DNA from 3 places in the Streptomyces sp. GbtcB7 genome. Region 1 is predicted to be linked to each of the others. Evidence: riboswitches for the same ligand, from Rfam matches in the RefSeq annotation. Region 1 holds a riboswitch; each other region holds the start of a gene.
The links. A riboswitch is a leader RNA that binds a small molecule or an ion and turns the genes downstream of it on or off. The one in region 1 is predicted to bind cyclic di-AMP.

Region 1 (2,258 bases):
TGACGTGGCGAGGGGCGAGTGGCGTTTGGAGGTCGACCCCCGCCAGGACGGCACCCGTGTCCACCCGGACGGCCTCGAATGCACGGAGGACGCCCGGGACACGTACACCATCGACGAGTGGGACCCGCTCTCCGCCCGTACCCGCTCGACGAGGTCGATCCGTCTGCACCGCCCGGAGCTGCCCTGGGACGCACGGGTCGAGACACGCTCCGAACTCGGCTGCGACGACCGGGAGTTCATCACCTCGAACGAGCTGATCTGCAAGGACGGCAACGAGGTGGTCTTCCATCGGACGTGGGAGAGAAGAATCCCCCGGACGGCGGACTGGAGGCCCGACGGCGGCATGGGCAACCCTGAGGAGCATGGCGCGGACCGGTGAGTTCCTGATGGCCCTGGACGAGGGGATGCTCGCGTACTTCCGCGAGATGGCCGACGAGATGGTCACGCGTTTCGGGATTCCCCGGGCCGAGGCGGTGGCGAGGATCAACAGGGCTTACGCGGGGCAGGAGTTCGGGCTCTACCCGGACCTGATGTGCCACGAACTCCCCGAATACTGGGCCTACGGCCTCTACTTCAAGCCCAACACCGGCCGGCTCCCCGACGACGACCCCGACACGGACCAGTCCGTGTGGGAGGTACGCCCGGCTCCGCCCGCGGGCTCACCGGCCTGGACACTCGAAGCCTGATGTCCGTTTTGCCGCCAGTGCCGCTTTATTTCTGCTTGGTCGCGTGAATTGGGTCACTCCCATGCGGAGTGGGCTCTTTATCCCCTCTTGACGACTCCCCCTTTGCATAAGGCAAGTTGAGCGTCACGTTCCGGATTAATCGGGCATTTTCGCCCTCATATTGCGCAGGTGAAAGCGATCTACACCGGGAAATGAGGGCTTGTTCCGGACATGTGCTCTCGCATACGTTCACGTCGATCCGGACGGACCGCCCAATCCTGCCGCCGACCGGAATATCCCAGCCACCCACACACACGCACGGCAGGAGCGGGGGACCCAGGTAAGCCGCCGATCCGGACACCGGAACGGCTAGGGGTGAAGTCGCACACACCGTGCGGCCGGGCAGCTCCCGCCCGAACCCGACAGCTCACTTCGCAGGCGCCGGAGAGGAATTCGCCATGTCCGCACGAGGCAAGCACCGCAGCTTCAAGATCCACAGCATGCTCACTCGGGGCATCCTCGCCGCGGGAATGGGCGGAGTCGCACTCGCCCTTCCGCTCGTGGGCGCGACCTGCGCGCAGGCCGCCACGGCCACCACCACCGATGTCCAGCTCATCACGTACAAGGTGGTCGCGGGCGACACCCTGGCCAAGATCGCGCAGAAGTACCCCAAGAGCGGCGGCGCGGCGAAGCTGTACGCCGCCAACCGCGCGGTCATAGGCCCCGACCCGACGACGCTCCGTCCGGGCCTCACCCTGACCGTGGGCACCAAAACCGTCCAAATCCCCACCAAGGCGAAGACGGCGCCCACCACCTCGAAGACGTACGCGAACAACCTCGACGGATGGATCAAGCACTCGCTGGACGTCATGGCCCGCGCCAAGATCCCCGGCACCTACAACGGCATCCACCGCAATGTCATGCGCGAGTCCTCCGGAAACCCCCTGGCCATCAACAACTGGGACTCCAACGCCAAGGCCGGCATCCCCTCCAAGGGCCTGCTCCAAGTCATCGACCCGACGTTCAAGGCCTACCACGTGCCGGGCACGTCGATGAACATCTACGACCCGGTCGCGAACATCACGGCGGCCTGCAACTACGCGGCGGCGAAGTACGGCTCGATCGACAACGTCAACGGGCCCTACTGACAGGACTGGTGGGGCTGGTTGGACCGGTAGGGCTGGTACGACTGCCGGGGCTGATGCGGTTGATGAGGTCGGAGAGACTCGGAGAGCTGCCGGGACGCACCGGGCTCTCCGGACTCCCGGAACCGATCCGACCGGCACGGGAACAGCCGCTCCAGCACCACCGCGATCCCGTCGCCCTCGTTCGACAGCGTCACCTCGTCGGCCACCGCCTTCAGCTCCGGATGGGCGTTGGCCATGGCGACACCCCGGGCGGCCCAGTCGAACATGGGGATGTCGTTGGGCATGTCGCCGAAGGCGATGGTGGCGGCGGGAGTGAGACCGAGGTGGGCGGCGGCGAGCGCCAGACCGGTCGCCTTGGTCACGCCGCATGGCTGGAGTTCGACGGTCCCCGGCCCCGACATGGTGACGGTGGCCAACGAGCCCACCACACCCCGGGCCGCCGAGG
Region 2 (2,258 bases), on a different contig from region 1:
TCCGCCGATGGTGCCCGAACTGCCCCCGCTGCCCGCGCTGACGCGAGCCGAGGCCGAACTGATCGACCGTTACCTCGACGTGGTCGACCTGCTGGGCCGTATCAACCCGGCCAGGCCCGGAGACACCTACCGCGGACTGCGTGCCGCCCAGGCGCTGGTCGCCAAGGCCACCGAGCTGCGGGACGCCCTCGCGCTGATGCACCAGCGCGGCGAGAGCGAGGTGCACGCGCCGACGCTGGCGCAGGCTCTGCGCGTCCTCGACGGTGAGCGGCGGGCTGCCCGCGTCACGCTGCCACCCGACGCCGACAATTGACACCTCCACACCCGGGTCGCGGTGCGCGCCGAGTCGGCGAGGCGTCCGGCCCGGGGTTCAAACGGACCAAATGGCGTACCCCCTGATGGAGTAGTCACAGACCCCTTCGGGGAACCGAAAAAGTTGCGCAACACGCTTGGCCCGGAGGCGGAATGAGACGCTCCGGTGCTGGTGGGCGCGTCGTCGGTGTCCCCAACATCGCCCGAACAGGGGGTCGTCCACCCGAACGGGTGAGTGGTGAGTAACCCCACAAATCGCCAGTTCCGCTCGGATTTTCCGACCGCTATGCGTGAAGATCCCTTCCGACGACAAGCCCCCGCCACAGCGGCGGGGCGGTCCGGGCGGACGCCGAGTCCTGCCGCTGCCCGGATGACCGGTCGACAGAAGTGCATCGGCAGGAGTGGAGGACCCAGCAAGACGGGTCGCCGGAGAGATCCGGGCGGTCCTTGGGGTGAAGCCGCGCAAGCGGCCGGGCTACTTCGCCAGCCCGAATCCGACAGGTCATCCTTCACAGGCGGCTGACGAAGGGTTGCGCATGACTGCGCTCAATCGTGTCCCGTCGCTGTGGACCCGGGCCGGTACGGCCTCGGCGCTCACCATCGCCGCCGTGGGCGGCAGCCTTGTGGTTCCTGGCGTCGCATCCGACGCCGAAGCGGCCACGTTGGCGACGAGGGCACTTCAGGTCGCGGCTTCCAAGAAGGGCTCCCCGTACCAGTACGGTGCCGCCGGGCCACGCCGCTTCGACTGCTCCGGGCTCACGCTCTACTCGTACAAGAAGGCGGGCAAGACGCTGCCTCGTACGGCCGCGGCGCAGTACAACAAGACGCACCACATCTCCGCATCCCACCGCAAGGCCGGAGACCTGGTGTTCTTCCACTCGGGCCGGAACGTGTACCACGTCGGCATCTACGCCGGGAAGGGAAAGATCTGGCACTCCCCGAAGACAGGGGAGGTCGTGAAGCTGCAGAAGATCTGGACGAAGAGCGTCTGGTACGGCCGGGTCAGCTGACCTGCCCGAGGGGGTGCCGCCGGCCGGCACCCCCTCGGGGTTCCACCCCCCGGGCGTGAAAAGCGGACGAACCGGTTACTCGTTCAGCATGGCTGAGCGACCTTCCCCCGAGGAACGGAACGAGACGCCCCTCGAGCGCGCCGATCGCAACTTCGGCGAACTGCTCCAGGAGCTGCGCGTCACGCAGACCGGTGTGCAGATCCTCTTCGCGTTCCTGCTGACGCTGGCGTTCACCCCGCGCTTCCCGTCCCTCGACACGGTGCAGCGCGCCACGTACGTCACCACCCTCCTGCTGGCCGTGGTGGCCGCCGCGCTCTTCACGGCGCCAGCCGCGCTGCACAGGTCGCTGTTCCGGCAGGGCGCGAAGCCGACCATCGTGCGGGTCTCCTCCGTCCTGGCCACGGTCGGGATGGGTGTGCTCATGCTGGCGCTGACGGGATCGGTGCTGCTCGTCGTGGATGTCGCGCTGGGACGCGCCGCCGGGATCGCCTCGGGCGCGGGCACCCTGCTCGTCTGTGTGGCGCTGTGGGGCCTCCTGCCGGGCCTGGTGCACCGTGCCGTCGTCGGCGGAGCGACGGCTCCGAAAGAAGCACCGGACCGAGAACCGTGAGCGCGCTCATCGCCTGACTGCCCGCGGGCACGAACCGCGGCAGCGGACCGAGGAAGGTGACCGGCGCCTTCGGGTCGAGCGCGTGGGTGACGGACCCCTGCCGCAGCGGGCGGGCGCCGGACGCCATCGGCTCGGTCTCGCTCCGGTCTCCTGGGCCCTGCCCAGCGACCGCAGCGTCCGTACGCCGAGTCCGGAGCACGCAGGCGCCGCCGAGCAGCGGCAGCGCCCACGCGGGCGGTCGGCCGCGGCTGCCGCCGGCCGAACGGCCGGACAGCGCGGTCGTAACGGAGATGGTGGCCGGGACGGCGGTGGCTCCGGTGGGGCCG
Region 3 (2,258 bases), on a different contig from region 1:
CGGCCGCCATCGTCGCCCCCGTCAGGCCCCGGCCCTCATCGTCGCGGCAGGAGTGACCGGATCCGCCATCGCGATCCCGTTGCTCGGTGCCACCAGCGCGAGCGCGGCCGACGGCACCACGTGGGACCGGGTCGCCGAGTGCGAGAGCGCCGGCCAGTGGAGTGCCGACAGCGGCAACGGGTATTACGGCGGGCTCCAGATCAGCCAGGCGGACTGGGAGAAGTACGGCGGCCTCACCTACGCGTCGAGTGCCGACGAGGCCAGCCGCTCGCAGCAGATAGCCATCGCCGAGAAGCTCCTCGACGACCAGGGCCTCACCCCCTGGCCGACCTGTGGACCGCTCTCCGGGCTGAGCAAGAACTCGGGCGACATCCTGGTCGACACGGGCGTGGCGAACGACTCGTCCAGTACACCGGATTCATCCGGTTCATCTGATTCGTCCAGTTCGTCCGTGACGTCGACTCCGTCCGTCTCTTCCGGCTCGAAGTCCGATTCGTCTTCGTCTGGCTCGTCTTCATCCGGTTCGTCCTCGAAGTCGACCGGGGGCGCGGCCGAGAACACGACGAAGGCCGACACCAGCGGCGACGCCCAGGGGGCGGACGGCTCCGACACGGAAACGACGAAGAGCGACAACTCGGGCAACTCCGGCCAGGGCGGCGACTCTTCCGGTACGTCCGAGAACGCGACGACCGGTGCGGGGCGCCACCGTGGCGGCACCGCGGACGAGAACACCACCGACAGCGCCGTGGACGGCCGTAGCGACGACTCCTCCGGGCGGCACGCCTCGCGCGGCGCAGGCGCCTCCCGTGATGTCGTCGACGGCTCCTACGTCGTGCGCGCCGGAGACAATCTCTGGACCATCGCGGACGCCCTTGACCTCGAAGGCGGATGGGCCGAGCTGTACGACGCGAACAAGAAGACGGTCGGCGTCGACCCGAACCTCATCCTCCCCGGTCAGAGCCTTGCAGTTGGTGCCGAATCGGGCGAAAAGTAGGGGCAGTTCGCGTCATGGTTCGCTGGGTAATGTCCGGTTTGGTGCGAGTGAGAGATGGATCTCAAAGGCCCTGATCGTCTTTGGAATTCAGCCGATCGCCTGCTTACGGTCATGACCGCTCGCCACAGCGGGCCCCGACGGTCGTCAACGCCGAATCCTGCCAACGGCCGTACGGGAACAGTCGACGCGTCAGCGCCGTAGGCAGGAGCGGGGGACCCAAGGTAAGCGCCGCGCCCGGTAGTTGACCGGGAGCGGCTTGGGGTGAAGCCGAGCGCTCAGAGCGCACGGCCGGGCACTCACCCGCCCGAACCCGACAGCTCACCTCGCAGGCGTCGGTGAGGGGATCTCTCCATGCTGTTTTCCAGCAAGGGCAAGCACCGCCGTCCGTCCAAGGCCACTCGGGTCGCCACGCTCGCCGGTGTCACCGGTGTCGCCATCGCCGCTCCGCTGATGGCGGTCGGCAACGCCTCCGCCGCCACCGCCTCCCAGTGGGACGCCGTCGCCCAGTGCGAGTCCGGCGGGAACTGGTCCATCAACACCGGCAACGGCTACTACGGCGGTCTGCAGTTCTCGGCCTCCACCTGGGCCGCGTACGGCGGCACCGCGTACGCCGCGACTGCCAACCAGGCCTCCAAGTCCCAGCAGATCACCGTCGGCGAGAAGGTCCTCGCCGCGCAGGGCAAGGGCGCCTGGCCGACCTGTGGCACGGGCCTGTCGAGCGCCGCGTACACCGGCGGTGCGAGCGCCCCGTCGACCTCGTCCTCCTCGAACGGCTCCTCGTCGAACAGCTCGCCGAGCACCAGCACCGCCACCCGCTCGACGGACACCGCGGCCTCCCGTTCGGCGTCCCGCCCGGCCGCCAAGAAGACCGTCTCCACTCCGACCGGCAAGAAGGTCAAGAAGGGTGACGGCGAGTACAAGGTCGTCAAGGGCGACAGCCTCAGCTCGATCGCCGAGAAGAAGAAGGTCAAGGGCGGCTGGCAGCAGCTGTTCAAGCTGAACAAGGACATCGTCGACGACGCCGACTTCATCTACCCGGGTCAGCAGCTGCACCTCAGCTGATGATCGGCAGCTTCACCCCAGCTGAATGACAGGTCCCTCATAAAAGGGGTCTCCACACTGGAGACCCCGGTGAGGGCCACCCCCGTCCCCACGGGCTCCCCGCTCCGGTGCGTGTTCCCCCGTACGCACCGGAGCGGGGTTTTTCGTATCCAGCGTTTCGTACCGAGCGTTTCGTACCCGGATTTCCGTACCCGTTTTTGTT

Region 2: linked by a shared signal. The riboswitch ahead of KVT44_RS14185 (C40 family peptidase) and the one ahead of KVT44_RS22455 (transglycosylase SLT domain-containing protein) in region 1 are both predicted to bind cyclic di-AMP.
Region 3: linked by a shared signal. The riboswitch ahead of KVT44_RS42870 (transglycosylase family protein) and the one ahead of KVT44_RS22455 (transglycosylase SLT domain-containing protein) in region 1 are both predicted to bind cyclic di-AMP.

Annotation. Positions count from the first base shown of each region.
Region 1 covers NZ_JAGXJM010000013.1:160,560-162,817, reverse strand. Annotated here, with positions in the region: gene KVT44_RS22465 (CocE/NonD family hydrolase) at 1-379, shown strand, start outside; gene KVT44_RS22460 (hypothetical protein) at 363-686, shown strand; cyclic di-AMP (ydaO/yuaA leader) riboswitch at 959-1,119, shown strand; gene KVT44_RS22455 (transglycosylase SLT domain-containing protein) at 1,124-1,813, shown strand; partial or broken gene KVT44_RS22450 (HAD family hydrolase) at 1,951-2,258, opposite strand, start outside.
Region 2 covers NZ_JAGXJM010000007.1:169,100-171,357, forward strand. Annotated here, with positions in the region: gene KVT44_RS14180 (hypothetical protein) at 8-313, shown strand; cyclic di-AMP (ydaO/yuaA leader) riboswitch at 660-845, shown strand; gene KVT44_RS14185 (C40 family peptidase) at 849-1,322, shown strand; gene KVT44_RS14190 (DUF6328 family protein) at 1,411-1,932, shown strand.
Region 3 covers NZ_JAGXJM010000037.1:2,997-5,254, forward strand. Annotated here, with positions in the region: gene KVT44_RS42865 (transglycosylase family protein) at 1-994, shown strand, start outside; cyclic di-AMP (ydaO/yuaA leader) riboswitch at 1,133-1,341, shown strand; gene KVT44_RS42870 (transglycosylase family protein) at 1,346-2,056, shown strand.